Regions from separate parts of the Candidatus Chlorohelix allophototropha genome, predicted to be linked through region 1. Evidence: riboswitches for the same ligand, from Rfam matches in the RefSeq annotation. Region 1 holds a riboswitch; the other holds the start of a gene.
What was found. Region 1 has a riboswitch for cobalamin ahead of OZ401_RS08705 (ABC transporter substrate-binding protein). Riboswitches for the same ligand answer to the same signal wherever they lie in the genome.

Region 1 (7,878 bases):
AGTAACGGGTAAAATCTTCAAAATAACCTCTTTTGATAATATATTAATTGGTGATTAATATAGCATGTTGTTCTTTTGGGATGCAAGTTTTAATTAATAGAGGGGCAGATTATTGCAACAGGGAACTGCCGAAAGCCTTTTAAAGGTCTTAGGTTGTTTTCGCAGTCAGGTGAGCGCCATCTACTTTTTCCGGATTAGCGACTATCTATATCGACCATGAAAAAGCAGGGTCAAAGCTTGTTGGCTGCGCTCTTTAACACTTTTGCTGGTCATCTAATTCTTCCCAACCTACTCGCTTGAACAGTTCTTTGATTAAAAGATTGCGCTCAAGGGCACTTTTGGTTTTCTAGCACGCCAGATTGTGGTAGATGGTATCATCGAAACCTTATACCAAGGTACGTTAGTCCATGTACTCTCTCTCCAACGTTCACGCTGTGGCTCAAGCTCAATAATGTCGGTTAAAAGCAAACCCGCAGCAGTGATAGCGCGTTGCCAATCGCCATAGGTATGGTGAAATTGCACGTAAAGCGTACTAACCCCATCTTTCCAACCACTTTCGGCGGTCATGGGGCTACGATCAAAATAGCTGCGCACTATCTCAAGCTGATTTTCACCATCATCAGCAAAGCAATCAAAAAAGGGATTGAGCCAGCTAAAAGCAAAAAGCCCACCTTTTTTGAGCACACGCGCCACCTCTTTGAAACTACGCACTATATCTACAAACCCAACTGCCCCGAAATTGCTGAAGACAATATCAAAGAATTCATTCTGCCATTCACTCAAATCTTCTGCATTACCCTGTACAAATTCAAGCTTTGCCTCTACAGATAATTCAAGCTTACTGAAGGCGTGTCGTGCAAATTCTACCTGACTGTCGCTGATATCTTGCCCGATAACATGTGCGCCCTGTTTCGCCAATCTCGCCGACCATTGCCCGCCACCACACCCCAGTTCAAGCACCTTTTTACCGGCTACATCTCCCAATATCTGAAGTTCGCTTTCTCTCGGTACGCCAAATATAGGTCCCCACAGACCGTTTGCACCTACCAAATTATCCTTGTGTTTCTCTTGATAACGCGCCGTCTCGCGATTCCAATCTTCCCGATTGAGTTCAGTATAATGATTTATATTAAAGTTGCTCATAGCTACCCTCTATTCCAACAAATCTATTACTCTGCAATTAACAGGTATTAAGGCTCAAAGTACATAGACAAAAGATTGATCTCATTTTACAACTGTCAGATTTATTTTGCAGTAGTCAAAGCGTAATACAAAGCCAATTTACCGCATTAAGATAGCCAAGCTTAGCCCTTTGATAGAAATAGCACGAAACAAACTAACTTTCATATTGGCAGCTATGCTTCTAAAGTAACTATTCCACCCGAAGGAACGTACTATATCCTTTTGGGTTTGGTTTTATTCAGCCCATTATCCACTTATCGTTTGACAGTCCCAAAACCGGATGATATTATTAACCCAGTTTTCCGAAATGCTCATTTAAATTTGCATATAGATACAATTAGGGAATATCTTCTCGCCTTTTGAATAAAATAGGCGCGGTGCAAATCCGCCAAGCAGAAGATTGACACAGGGAAAGTCCGGTGAAATTCCGGCGCAGTCCCGCTACTGTAAATCGGTTCATCCCGAAAGCCAGAATGCCTGTCCCTAATCGTGCCGTTGCGAACGCCTTCGAGAGAGAGGACGCACGGGTCATACTTCTATGTATTGATTAAATAGAAGTAAACTCAGAATCATTCTTTAAGCCCAGCGCAACATTTGCCGGGCTTTTTTAATTCCCGAAAATGTTGCTATTGGCTAGCATCTCCTCTTTTTTCAAGGCAATGAGTTCTGGATGTGTAAACCGGGCGTGAAACCCGCCCAGAGCTAGAAAGAGGAAGAGACTTGAAAAAATCCTATTTGACTCGTTGGTTTGGCACTGCTCTACTAATTCTGACGGTGCTGCTCGTTGCTTGTGGTGATAATACCGCAACTTCTGTACCGGCTACTACTACAACCAAAGTTGCAACCACCTCGGCAGCTACTACTGCAAGTGCTCTAACCACTACCGCTGCTGCCACTACCGCTGCAACCTTTCCGCTAGAGTTGAAAGACGATGCCGGACGCACTGTTAAGCTGGCTAAAGCTGCCACGAAAATAGTTTCGCTTGCACCCAGCAGCACTGAAATACTTTATGCTCTAGGCTTAGCAGAGCAGGTGGTTGGGGTTGACCAGTTTTCCAACTATCCACCGGAAGCTGCCAAAAAAGAGCAGGTCGGTAGCTTTGCCGATATTAATCTTGAGAAAGTTATTAGCCTCAGCCCAGATTTGGTTTTGGCTACCAGCCTGCACCTCAAAACAGTAGTGCCGACTCTTGAACAAAGAAACATAAACGTGATAGTGTTTGATCCAAAGGATTTGGCGGGAGTAGTAGCTAACATTAAACTGGTGGGTAAAGCCGCCGGTGTGCCGGATAAGGGTGATACTGAGGCGAAGAATTTCCAGAATCGCCTTGATAATGTAGCTTCCAAAGTCAAAAATGCCAGCAAAAAGGTAACCGTTTTCTTTGATCTTGGCGACCTTTATACGGTTGCCGCCGGTTCCTTCCTGAACGATATGATTGAAAAAGCCGGTGGGGTAAATATTGCGCCTGCCGGAACTAACCCCTATCCCCAATTGACAAACGAAGTGATAATTGCCGCCGATCCGCAGGTTATTATTCTCAGTTCTGGGGATGGCGGATTTGTGAAGGATGATGCTGCTGCCATTAGCACCGTTACCGCCCGCGCCGGTTGGGATAAACTTACGGCAGTAAAAAACAAAAATATTCGAACTGTAATTGCCGATCTCACCAATCGCCCCGGACCTCGCGCTGCTGAAGGGGTGGAGCAAATTGCGCTTGCTCTCTATCCAGACCTTTTCAAATAACTATTAACTCATAACATTTCCCTAACCGCTGCCGGAATAAGTAGCTTACTTGTCCGGCGGCGGTCTTATTTTTAAAGTGAAAAGTCATGAAGTGGCTATGCTATAATGCTAATGTTCATATAAAAATTTGAAAGGATTCAGTGTGCTAATAGGGGCGCATATGTCGGTGGCGGGCGGTTTACACTTAGCTTTTGAAAGAGCGGCAAAAGCGGGTTGCAGCGCCATGCAAATATTTACTAGAAATGAACGCCAATGGCAATCCCGCCCCTTGAATGAGGCAGAGATTGCATCATGGCAGAATGCCCGCAGTACCAGCGAGGTAGGACCGATTTTAAGCCATGATAGCTATCTAATTAACCTTGCTTCACCGCTGGAAGAAGGTTGGGAAAAGTCGCAGACTGCCTTTAAGGATGAACTCCTTCGCTGCGCGATCCTAGGGATTCCCTATTTGGTTACACATGCCGGTTCACACGTTGGTAGCGGGGAAGAATTTGCGTTGCAACGGGTGGCAGATGCGCTTAACCGGGTAATAGATGAATTCAGTGAATCCGGTATTCCCGGAATTGAACAGGTTACGGTTTTGCTGGAAACGACTGCCGGACAAGGTACAGCTATAGGTTATCGATTCGAGCACTGGGGTACTATTTTCGAAAAGCTCAAAAGACCTGAGCGAGTTGGGGTATGCTTTGATACCTGCCATGTGTTTGCTGCCGGTTACGACCTAACAACGCCGGAAGGCTATGAAGATACAATGGCGCAATTTCACCGCTATATCGGCTTAGAAAAGCTAAAAGCCTTTCACATGAACGACAGCAAAAAAGGTCTGGGCAGTCGGGTTGACCGTCATGAGCATATTGGGCAAGGCGCAATGGGTCTAGAACCCTTCCGCTTTATAATGAATGATGTGCGACTAGCCGAAATACCAAAGGTATTAGAAACCCCCAAAGGACAGGAAGGGCTGGAAGATATTGAAAACCTCGCCCGTTTGCGCAGCTTGATAGAAGCAGCCTGAATTTATGCAAACAGACCTAAAAGAACAGCCTGATCAAAAAGCCACTTCCCCAAAACCTCCAAAACCACCCTCTTTGCAAAAAAAGGCTGGCTGGGCGCTTTTCTGGAATATAATTTTTCTTCCTGCTAAAGCTTTGCTTGGACTGGTTGTCTCTCTGGTAATTATTAAGGATTTCAAGAGAAGCGCCTATATAGACCTAGCGGCAATTAGCGCGTCGCTTGCACTACTAGGAGTCGTGACCGATCTAGGTATTGAAAGGTCATTGCCCCGTTTTGTGAGCGAAATTGAGGTCAAATTTGGCAGAACTTACCTACGCCGCTTTATCTTTAATATAGTCATAATCAAGCTGGCAATTCTAGCGGTTTTAAGCCTCGTTTTCGGGATATTCGCTGATACGGTGGCACAATGGCTGGATTTAACCCAATATGCCAGAGCCTATCTTTCCCTCATTTTGTTGCTGTTGGTGTTGGGAGCTTTTTATGATATAGCAACCCAAGTACTATACAGCTTTTTTAAGCAAAAAGTCACAAATATACTTGATATAACTGTAACTATTGTCAATACCTCTCTGACTCTTGTGTTTATTCTGATATTCAAATGGGAAGTATTTGGAGTTATAGTCGCACTGCTATTAACTACTATCGTAAGTGTGGTAATTGCTACATGGCAAGCATGGACTGCTTCACACGAAGCACGTGAGATTGGCAAGAAAAGTGTTGGAAGCGGCGGAGGCATTACCGAGAAACAGAATCTTGCAGAAAAAGTAAAACTGCGTTGGCGTTTTATAAAGTACTCAACCCTAATGTATTTCCTGAATGTATCCTACTCACTTTCGGATTATTCTTTTGCAGTAGTGGTATTGGTATATTTCCGCGAAGCTGTAGCTGCTACAATTGTTCGTATCACTTACACTTTTATAAGAACTTTACTTAAAAACTTGATGACTCCCTTAAATGGGGTGCAAATGCCTCTATTCTCTTCGATTTATGCGGAAGAGCGGCATAAAGACCTTCAGGTAGCTTATGCCACCCTAACAAGGATTCAAATTTTCTTACTCGTGCCAAGCGCGTTAGGGTTCATTGTGTTGGCGCGTAACCTGCTGCAATTATTAATGTTGCGCCAGAGTGGTGACGCAGTGCTAACCCCTGACATGCTTACTCCTGCTACTTGGTCGGTGATAATTACTGTGATTATGACCTTCGGCGAGTCATTGCTGGTGATACCTTCTATTATATTAATGGTATATGAAAAATACCGGGCGATTATATTCACCCAACTTTTGCCCTACCTTACCGGACCTTTACTGGCATTAGTTGCTTTGCTGAAATTGGGGGCGATTGTAGCAGTTCTGGTTATGGGTGGGTTGGCAGTACTCTCAAGAGCAATTCAGGTATTCATTGCGCAACGCCAATTTGGGCTACGGTATCCGGTGGGGTTCTTTATGAAGGTGCTAAAATCCAGCCTTGCCTTTGCCATTCCTTTACAAATACTGGTCTTGCTACTTCCGGTAAATTGGTTTGTTACATTTGGGGTTGTAGTGGCAGGCGTGATAATATTTGTAGTGGTTTTCAAAATGCTGGGTGGTTTCGATCCTGAAGACAAGAAAAGATTACAAACGATTAAATTACCCTTCCGAAATCTGATAATCAAGTATTTGTAAAATAGTGGTTTTGTAATCTGCTTGCTAAAATGAATTATAGGAGCTTAAGGTCACAATGGAAACTCCGCTTATCCTTCTGGTAATTTTGATAGTCATTATTTCAATCTTTTTCAGCTCCCTAAAAATTGTTCAGGAGTACGAGAGGGGCGTTATTTTCCGGTTAGGGCGTTTGCTAGGAGTAAAAGGACCGGGCTGGTTTTTTATAATTCCTTTCGGAATTGATCGCTATGTTAAAGTTGACTTACGCACGGTAACAATGGAAGTTCCAACTCAGGAAACCATCACACGTGATAACGTATCGGTTAAAGTAAATGCGGTGTTATATTTCAGGGTAGCCGATCCGACCAAATCGGTGGTAAACGTCATTGATTTTATCCGGGCAACCCTGCAAATTTCTCAAACTACCCTCCGTAGCGTTATCGGGCAATCTGATCTTGATGACTTGCTCTCACGCCGTGATAAAATTAATGAGTCACTACAGAAGATAATCGACACCCAAACCGAACCATGGGGTATCAAGGTTTCCAGTGTCGAAGTAAAAGATGTAGAATTGCCCCAGTCAATGCAACGCGCAATGGCACGACAGGCAGAAGCCGAGCGCGAGAAACGGGCTAAAATAATTAGTGCAGAAGGCGAATTGATGGCAAGTGAAAAACTGGCAGAAGCCGCCCATATAATGGGGCAGGAAAAGCAAACCATGCAATTACGTTACTTGCAAACCCTCAGTGAAATATCGGTTGAGAAAAATTCAACTATTATTTTCCCACTTCCGATTGAGCTGATGAATTTTCTAGGCTCAAAATTTGATTCGAGCGACTCTCCTGCAATTAAAACCGATAATGAGAAGCGCGTTGTTAATGAGGTTACTTCAACACAACGTCAGGCGCGTAAACGAGGTAAAGAAACCTTAGCTGACGGTGAAATAAAAGAATAGTGTCGGCGCATTGACGTGGGTAGGGCTGGAAGGTAAAATGAACGCAAATATAAAGTTTGCCAAAAATAGCACAACAATGCGCATACAACTAATATTCATTAGCTTACTAAAAGCATGAGTTTGAAAACAGCGCCGGTAAATGTAGAAAAAGGCAATCTCAAACCAAAGTTCAAGCCGCAAACAATTGCTTGGGTAGTAATATTTATATCCTTCGCAATCTTTTGTTTGCTGGTTTATCTGGTAGCTAATCTGGTCAGTGATTACCTCAGCCGCTCTAGCCAGAACCGAAGCGCCATTGTAACTGTAACTCGCGGTCCTGTTTATATTGCTCGCACTGGACAAGGCAGTTTATTGGTGGCAAATCCCCTTGATACCCTCCAACCCGGCGATTCTATCCTTACAGATAACCAAAGCCAAGCGGTGCTAGAGTTATTTGACGGAACAAAACTGGATATATATTCCTCCAGTAAAGTAAGATTAAGTGAGTCGCGTATCGTAACTACAAACTTTGTTCGCCGTGAAAAACAGCTTGTGGTAGAAGTAAGCCTGAACTCAAGCGAGGATGATAGAGCCGGAGTTGGCAAGGTTTCAGTACAATTCGATAATAAGGACGACCAAGAATATATCGGGAAGCCATTAGAAATTAATTGCACTGATGGAGCCTCCCTCATATTTGAGGGCAGCGAAGATAAAGATTCTTACTCGATTGACTTGATACATTCAACTGACGGTTCTAGCCGTACACTGATAAATTCCACTGTGACTAATACGGGTAATTTACAGATTAGCGCAGCCGGTAAAACTCAAACATTAGCGCCGGGCAAACGTGTATTTGTAGATAGTGGACAACCTCCGGTTGAATCGAACGGGTTACAGGACGAACTTATCAGAAACAACCGCGCTTTTATTAATGGGTTAGATGGCTGGGAAGTGCAGCAAAAAGACAGCGGCAATCTGGATAATATATTTTGCAGCTTATTTATTGATAGTGAAAAAGTAGATGACGGCACTATTTACCGGGCACACACCTACAGGGGTCAGAACACTAAAGACTCTCATGAATGTAGTGTGATACAGGAACTTAACACCGATGTCTCACGCTATCAAAGTCTTGTTCTAAATTTCAAACTCAAAATTCAAACTCAAAGCTTGAGCGGTGGTGGTGAGCAAGGCATCGAATTCCCGTTGTTTGTTAGAATCAGTTATGTGGATACACAAGGTAATCCGTATAATGAATATTTTGCCGGGTTTTATATTACCCCTTTTGACCCGAAAGATAATACTCGTGTTGCAAAGTATATAGTATCAGAGCAAGTTAAGCAGGGTGAGTGGATAGAATTCTCAAGT
Region 2 (7,878 bases), 900 kb from region 1:
GTTTAGAGAGTGGTTTGGAAACACAATGTTTGCTCTCCGGTAAATGGTCAACCTATCTCTATAATCCGCTTTGGTCTGTAACTGTAGCAATAGGGTTGTGCTGGTATCTGAGCGAATTGGTTGAGAAGAAACGCTGGCGTTTGTGGGCGCAAGGGCTGGTCTTACTGGCTTTACTTATATCCTTAGCAGGCTTCTTGCAAGCGTCTATTATCAGCGCAAATTATAATAATCCGGACTATGTAGTTTGGCAGAGTCGAGGTGAATTTTGGTTCCTGTGGGGTTCGCTGCTGGTATTGGCATTAATGAGAGTATGGCGCAGGAAGCGGCAACGAGAATGGGGCTTACTAACCGTTGCCTGCCTTCTAGTATTTACCGGAGGATTTATTTTCGTAACAGTTTTCGATATCGTAATTATCGGTCTAGGACAGCAATGGTACACTTTGGCACTTCCCTTATACTTTCAAATAAATATGCGACGCTAGCTGATTGAAAATGCCGACAGGTTTGGGTCAGATAGGTGCCCAATCGAACAAAACCCTCTTTTAACAACGGACTTCCATTGCCGTTTACCAAGAAACTTGCGGTTAGAAGTAACTGCCGGATGATTAAGTCCCAAAGCAACCCCGACAGTTTCGTACGACGAGCTTTGTGGGGTTATTTTCATTTTGAAACATGCCCCTCTCAGCCTGAATGTTATTTAATTCCTCGTTCTATACTCGACCAACTGTCCTTTGCCGCCTGTTATTAACTTACTAATGTACAAAGAAGAGCTTAGCCCACTCCTCATTTAAGTAGATTATAGATTATAATTCTTTAATCATTTTAGGTACTCTCCTTAATAAGATAAAAATTCTCAGTGCATATAATTGGAAAGGTGGATTAGGATTTATGAAAAGGGGGTTGATTCTCAAAGCTTACGAATCTTCTCAGCAAGATGCCGTCTTAAGGCTGTGGGAGAATAGCGGACTAAATACCCTATTTCCTGCGAACGGTCATTTGTGGAAAATAAATGTCGAAAATAACCTTGCTTTCAAATCAGAGGATTTTTGGGGAGCATGGAATCAGCAAGGTAAATTGCTCGGTTTTGTCTTAACTCGACGCTTCCGAGATATAACTACACCCTCTATTATGGAAGAACGCTATGGAAAAACAGGCTGGATAAGTCTATTGCTGGTCGAAGAAAGTAGTCGAAGACAGGGCATCGGTACAGGGTTGCTTGAAAAAGCGCATGCGGTACTATCAGATGTTAAATCTATTAGATTGGGTGGGGATTTTAACCACTTTTTCCCGGGTGTTCCAGAAGGGGAATCATTGGGTTTTTTTTCAAATAAAGGCTATACTTTTAATCAAGAATTAATAAATGACCTTTCTTTAGATTTGGATAATTGGGAATTATCCGAACAACCCATTTCAATTATGGGCGGAGATTATTTTTTTACGCAGGGTAAGGCTGGAGAAGAGGAATCGATTCTGGATTTTATAGGATTACCCTCTAACGGGTTTTCTCCACGTTGGCGTTATGACCTTGAGCGAATATTCAAGAAGGGCTACAGCCCGGAAAATGTAACCCTTATAAAAGGTCAAAGTGGTAAGATCGAGGGTTTTTTACAAACTTGGGAGTTAAAAGAAGTAATTGAATGTGCATTGTCACGTCCGACAATATTCTGGGCAATGCATGAAAAACCTATGGAAAAACATGGTAGCATTGGTCCGCTAGGTATAAATAGCACCATAAGAGGTGGAGGAATAGGGCTTGCTCTAGTTGCTGCAGGGACAGCATATCTTAAAAAAAGAGGAGTTACATTTGTTACGATTGATTGGACAGCTTTAACTACTTTTTATTCAAAGCTAGGCTATCACCCATGGCGAAGTTACAGAATTGGATATAAGAATTTATGAACGATGAGGTTAATAGCGTTCCTGATATTAGCGGCACCGAGTTAATCCAAGGGATAATGACCTATCGCTTACGTTCGGCAACTGAGAATACTTCCAGTGGTAAACACCCTTTATTAATTATGCTTCATGGGCGAGGTGCGAATGAAGGAGATATTTATGAATTAGTACCCTTTATCCGCCGCAATATTATAATTGCTGCTCCCCGCGCTCCAGAGCTTTTCGACAATAATCCACGTGGTGCATATAGATGGTTCGCTTGGACTCCTAATCAAGAAATCGGCATTGAGCAATTTGTAAATACAGCCAAAAAGCTTGCTGAACTGGTAACCGAATTAACCTTTAAATATCCAGTAGATAGTTCAAAAATTTATTTTGGGGGCATGAGCCAGGGCGCTGCTATGGCATGTCTTATGTCATTGCTAAAACCAACTCGGGTAAAAGGAGTTATAGCCCATAGTGGATTCTTACCGTATCACCCGGAATTAACTAAATTATATAGAAATGCAAAGGGCAAGCCCTATTTCTTTGCACATGGAACCGAAGATAATGTGGTTTCTATTGAGCGAAGTCGGCATGTAGCAAATGCTTTTTCAAAAGCAGGGGCACGAATCGTTTATAACGAATACCCGATGGCACATACAACTAGCATTGAAAGTAGACATGATTTAGCCGACTGGCTACACAACGAAGTTAAGTAGTAATTATTTGATGTGGTAACAACATTGTAACACAAGCTTGGGGGTTAAAAGGGTATGGATGATTTCGGTGTATTTATGTTGGTAGTGGCTTGGTTAGTAGCCATAATCGGTGGACCTACCATATTAATTTTTAAATTGATCAGACGTGATGAAGACCCTGATCGACGTTATCGTATGGTTACCGGGTTTAAGGGTTGGTTTATCGGGTTAGCTGCCGCACTACTATTGTACATGGTTTTGCCAACTGTTTTTGTAAACCAAAGTGCTGACCCTGATAGCATGGGAGAGATTCAACTCTTTTTCATATTGATACTGCCGCCAATATGTGCTGGAGTTGTCTTCCTTATTTTTGCAATTCTAGCAGACAGATTTAAAACCCAAGACGAGTTCCCCAAAAGTATAGAAGAGGAAGAGGGCATTTACTACAGATAGTAAGTTCGTCTTTACGCAAAACTGTAAGGAACAGCCTACCACTGAAATTAACGACGCTTTTGAGGCTAGAATATCCCAGTTTATTAGCAACAATAGCGACTAGTGGGTCACGCCCCAATTGAGTTGCCATTGCTCTAAGTTCAAATTGCTTGATTTGATAGCAAATTTATTTGCAACTTGACCCACTAGTGTTAACACAGCTATACACGTTCGGCATGTATTATATGGTAGTGTAAATTACTTACTACTTTGGGATATGCTGTTAGACTTAACCCAATTACTTTAAAAAACAGATTGAGGGACTCTTTTCATGCTAATTTATTCGATATTGGCTGAAGATAAAGAGTACACAGGGAAAGATCGGTGCAATTCCGACGCAGTCCCGCTGCTGTAAAGAGGTGGATTTTGCCTCAAGCCAGAAGACCTGCCCTCAAGAGATCGTGTTGACCTTCGCGAGAAAGGGCACGTCAGTAAGAAATTGGCTCAAATTAGCTCAATCCCCACCTTAGAATTTTATAGCAATACTTTCAACCACTTTAAAATACAATGGGATGATTTGTTATTGATTTTGGATTGTGCTTTAAGCATTTCCTGCTCTCGTAATCCTCTTGTAAGGTATCAATACCTATGATAGCAAAACTGAAATGAGAGGAATTTGAACAATGGAAGAGAGCTTGAAACGAGAAATTGAAGCAACTTTAGCCGCTATTAGGCCTATGAATAAAGAGGCAATGGCGGTGGTACGCTCCAGACAGGATCGCCTCACTAAACCAGCGGGTAGCCTTGGGAGACTCGAAGAAATTACTGTGAAACTCGCCGGCATCACCGGAAACCCTCGCCCTAGAGTTGATAGGAAGTGCATAGTATTAATGGCAGGCGACCATGGTGTGGTGAGTGAAGGCGTAAGCGCGTATCCTTCTGAAGTCACCCCTCAAATGGTGTTTAATTTCCTTCAGGGCGGCGCAGCAATCAATGTACTGGCGCGTCAGGTTGGGGCAAGAGTAGTAGTAGCAGATTTGGGAGTAGCCAGCGATTTACCGGAGCATTCCGGCCTATTAAACCGCAAAATCGGATATGGCACTCGTAATATGATGATTGGTCCGGCTATGACTAAGCTCGAAGCCCTAAAGGCAGTACTGACTGGAATTGAAATAGCCCGTCAAGAAGCTGAGAAGGGGATGGATGTGGTCGGAACTGGCGATATGGGCATCGGTAATACCACTCCCAGTAGCGCCATTGTAGCCACTTTTACCGGACTCCCCGTAAGTATGGTTACAGGACGCGGTACCGGTTTGGATGATTCCGGTTTATCGCGTAAAATAAGTGTTATCGAACGTTCTATTGAAATCAATCAACCAGATAAATCCGACCCGCTAGATGTTTTAGCCAAAGTGGGAGGGTTTGAAATCGCCGGGTTGACCGGGTTGATTTTTGGGGCAGCAGCAGCACATATACCAATTGTTGTGGATGGTTTTATTAGTACCGCTGCCGCTTTGATTGCTACCGAATGGTATCCACCAGTGTGTGACTATTTAATCTCTGCTCATAACTCGGTTGAAATTGGACACCGGGCAATGCTGGAACATATGGAGTTAAGCCCCTTGTTAAATCTTAACCTACGGTTGGGTGAAGGTACTGGGGCAGCAATTGCCATGAGCGTGATTGAGGCTGCCACAAGGACACTGGCTGAAATGGCTACCTTCGATGAAGCAGGCGTTTCAGAGTCTGAAAGTAAGTTAGAAATCACTCAATAACAACTAAGTGAAGGAAACCACAAAATGCAAGTTCCTAACAGCAAAGGGAATGGGTTACTTGTAACTCGCCCAACAACATTCTCAGATTTAATACCGACTTCAGGACGGCTCGTATGGGTCAGAGAAGTGAGCCTGATCGTAGGCTTCAGCCTGTTAATAGCCTTAGCAGCACAGGTGCGTTTCTTTATACCACCTATCAGCGAAGTGCCGTTTGTGGCTTCAAACATGATCGTAGTGCTGGCAGCGGCAATATTAGGAAGCAAACGTGGGCTTGCCGCAGTTGGATTATATCTGGCGGAAGGCGCGTTGGGTCTGCCATTTTTTGCCGGTGGTAATTCCGGATTTTCTGCCTTTAGCGGTGTTACAGCAGGTTACCTTTTCGGCTTCGCAGTTTCCGCATTTGTAGTAGGCTTGCTGGCTGAAAAAGGCTGGGATAAACGCTTTGCCACCTCTTTTCTGGCAATGCTGATAGGCAACCTGATAATTCTGGTGATGGGTGGATTTTGGTATTCCCTAACCTTTGGGGTTGAACTTGCCTTTACCCGTGCGATTTTACCGTTTTTACTGGCTGATACTATAAAAATGATACTGGCAGCAGTGATATTACCCTCAGCTTGGTTCCTTGTAAAAAAACGCTAACTTTATATCCACAAGAGCTTTTGAGAGCAAGCAATTTAACTGTTGCTTGCTCTTTTTTATTTTAAAAGCAAGCGATTTATTATTATGTCAACTAAAATTCATTTAATAAATTTGAGGATAGCTGAAACAATAAGGGGGATTATTTTGTCACACATAACAATGGGCATTAAATGAACATGAAATTGGTCTTTCGACTCATATTTTTTAGCCGGGGCGTTTGGTACTATAAAGTACATTGTGGTAACTATAACTTTTTTCTATAGTACAATGATGAAATGCTTCAGCCGGAGAATTAATTGTCCTATCGTGGGATTCGGAATTAGGAAAGGTTATTAATGCAAACACTTATCCTTTATTTCAAGTATGCCTGGCGTTCAATTTGGCGCGGCGGGCAGAGAACTTTTTTTGCAATCTTGTGTATAGCAGTGGGTGTAGGTTCAATCGTTGCGTTGCAATCCACCGGCTATTCCATCCAAGATGCCGTAGCCGGAGATGCTAGAGCTAATTCTCAAGCTGATGTATTGGTCATTAGCCGAGAGGGTTCTTTCAGTAGTCAGAACCTAGCAAAAATTGATGCTCTGAAACCAACCATTATTGAAGATTACACAACATCGGTTAATAGCACAGGTATCACCGTCTACAAAGCCGATGGTAACAAAAGCAATGAATTTGGCAGCAATTACCCATCCTTCGTGGTTGACCCGGCTAAATATCCTTTCTACGGTATCGTAGAACTGCAAAGCCCAAAAGGTAAACATCTCAAAGATGTTTTAACCGAACCTAATCAAATAGTGGTCAACGAAAAAATGGATAATAGCATCGGTGCCAAAGTCGGTGACACTATTAAAGCCCTTTCCAATGATAACAAGATCCAAACTTTGACCGTCGTGGGAATTCTAACCACTAAAAGCCTTACTCCTGCCACAGACACCGGGCAAGCTGGTTTTACTGGCTACGGTTATATAACAATGGATACGGCTAAAGGTCTGTTTAATCCTGAAACCTTGCTGGCACAAAGCGTCTTCATCAAAACTTCTAATGTTAAAAATGTCGATGTCAAAGCCAGAGATACAATTAACGCATTATCTCCTAGTTTCAACGCTCAAACCAGCACCGAACGTAACGACCAACTCAAACAAGCCAGTAAAGGTATCAGCGATTTGTTGAGTTACGTTGGGCTACTTTCCTTGCTAATTGGGAGCGTAGGGGTAGTAAACACCATGCTAGTAGTCGTAGGGCGACGTAGCACCGAAATCGCCACTCTCAAAGCATTAGGAATGGAAGTTGGGCAGACTGTTCAAGTATTCATGATCGAGTCGGCTATTTTAGGATTTATTGGGAGTGTGGTAGGCGTTATTCTTGGTGAATTACTGACCACAGTGATTAATAAAGTAGCGGCAAACTTTATTAACAGCGAGCTATCCTACCAATTCTACTTGCAGCCTGTAATACTTGGTCTAATAGTCGGGATTGTTACGGCAGTGGTTTTTGGTTTGCTACCGGCTTACTCCGCCAGTAAAATTCCTCCGGCACAGGTATTGCGCCAAAAAACCAACGCACTGCCGCGTATTTCGATTTGGGCAACCTTGTTCATTATCGGAGTGATGACCCTTGTAATGGGCTTGTTGGCAGGAGTCATTCTCGATGGGCAACTAATTCTTGGCTTGATTATTGCCTTCGCTACACTGGTAAGTTGCACTATTCTAGTGCTGATATTTAGCGGCATCTTGTGGATAGTGGGCAAAATCCCGTTACCACTTGGCTTGAATTACAAGATGGCTCGCCGTAACCTGAGTCGGGGACGTGCCAAGAGCGCTACGACCATGTTGGTAATGCTGGTGGGTATCTTTGCAATGGCACTGGTGTTTATCTTGGCAAGCAGCCTCAAAGAAACAATTCAAGTTTCTCTAGCAAAAAGTTTTGGCTACAATGCCCAAATATCTAGCACGGATGATGCGCAATCTAATGCTATTAAACAGGCTTTGGACAATAAAAAAGTACCGGGGCTACAAAAATACCTGCTAGACGAAAGGGCTGTTTTGCAATTAGTCAGTGCGGGTGGGCTTACTACCGACCAGCTAATCGCCGAAAAAATCAAGCGTGACCAAGCCAGCGGTAACAACAACAATAATGGGAGCTTTGGCAGTTTTGAATTAGCCAACCTAGCCGGTTTGCCGCAAACTGACTTACTCTCGCTTGGCACAGTCAAAAGTGGCGGGCAAGCTTATCAAAATGATGACCAGATGATTATCAGCGAAAGTGTAAGTGATAGCTACAAACTTAAAGTTGGGGATCAAATGGTTTATCAAGATGTCAATGGTAAGCAGTATACGCTGACCATTACGGGCATTTTCGTCAACAAAAGTTTCATTGTCATTTTCCCGATTGCAACGACCCTAAACCGAATTCAAACTATGCCTAACCACGCTACCGATTTCAATCTAACTATCGAAAAT

Region 2: it holds a riboswitch for cobalamin, as region 1 does, so the genes downstream of both, cobT (nicotinate-nucleotide--dimethylbenzimidazole phosphoribosyltransferase) here and OZ401_RS08705 (ABC transporter substrate-binding protein) in region 1, are expected to answer to the same signal.

What each region holds. Positions count from the first base shown of each region.
Region 1 is NZ_CP128399.1:1,962,783-1,970,660, reverse strand. It holds gene OZ401_RS08715 (GNAT family N-acetyltransferase) at 1-21, opposite strand, end outside; gene OZ401_RS08710 (class I SAM-dependent methyltransferase) at 313-1,143, opposite strand; adenosylcobalamin-variant (AdoCbl-variant) riboswitch at 1,575-1,669, shown strand; gene OZ401_RS08705 (ABC transporter substrate-binding protein) at 1,903-2,925, shown strand; gene OZ401_RS08700 (deoxyribonuclease IV) at 3,068-3,937, shown strand; gene OZ401_RS08695 (MATE family efflux transporter) at 3,942-5,597, shown strand; gene OZ401_RS08690 (slipin family protein) at 5,653-6,531, shown strand; gene OZ401_RS08685 (FecR family protein) at 6,646-7,878, shown strand, end outside.
Region 2 is NZ_CP128399.1:1,060,143-1,068,020, forward strand. It holds gene OZ401_RS04460 (hypothetical protein) at 1-482, shown strand, start outside; gene OZ401_RS04465 (GNAT family N-acetyltransferase) at 901-1,899, shown strand; gene OZ401_RS04470 (alpha/beta hydrolase) at 1,896-2,597, shown strand; gene OZ401_RS04475 (hypothetical protein) at 2,652-3,029, shown strand; cobalamin riboswitch at 3,349-3,475, shown strand; gene cobT (nicotinate-nucleotide--dimethylbenzimidazole phosphoribosyltransferase) at 3,692-4,783, shown strand; gene OZ401_RS04485 (biotin transporter BioY) at 4,808-5,422, shown strand; gene OZ401_RS04490 (ABC transporter permease) at 5,758-7,878, shown strand, end outside.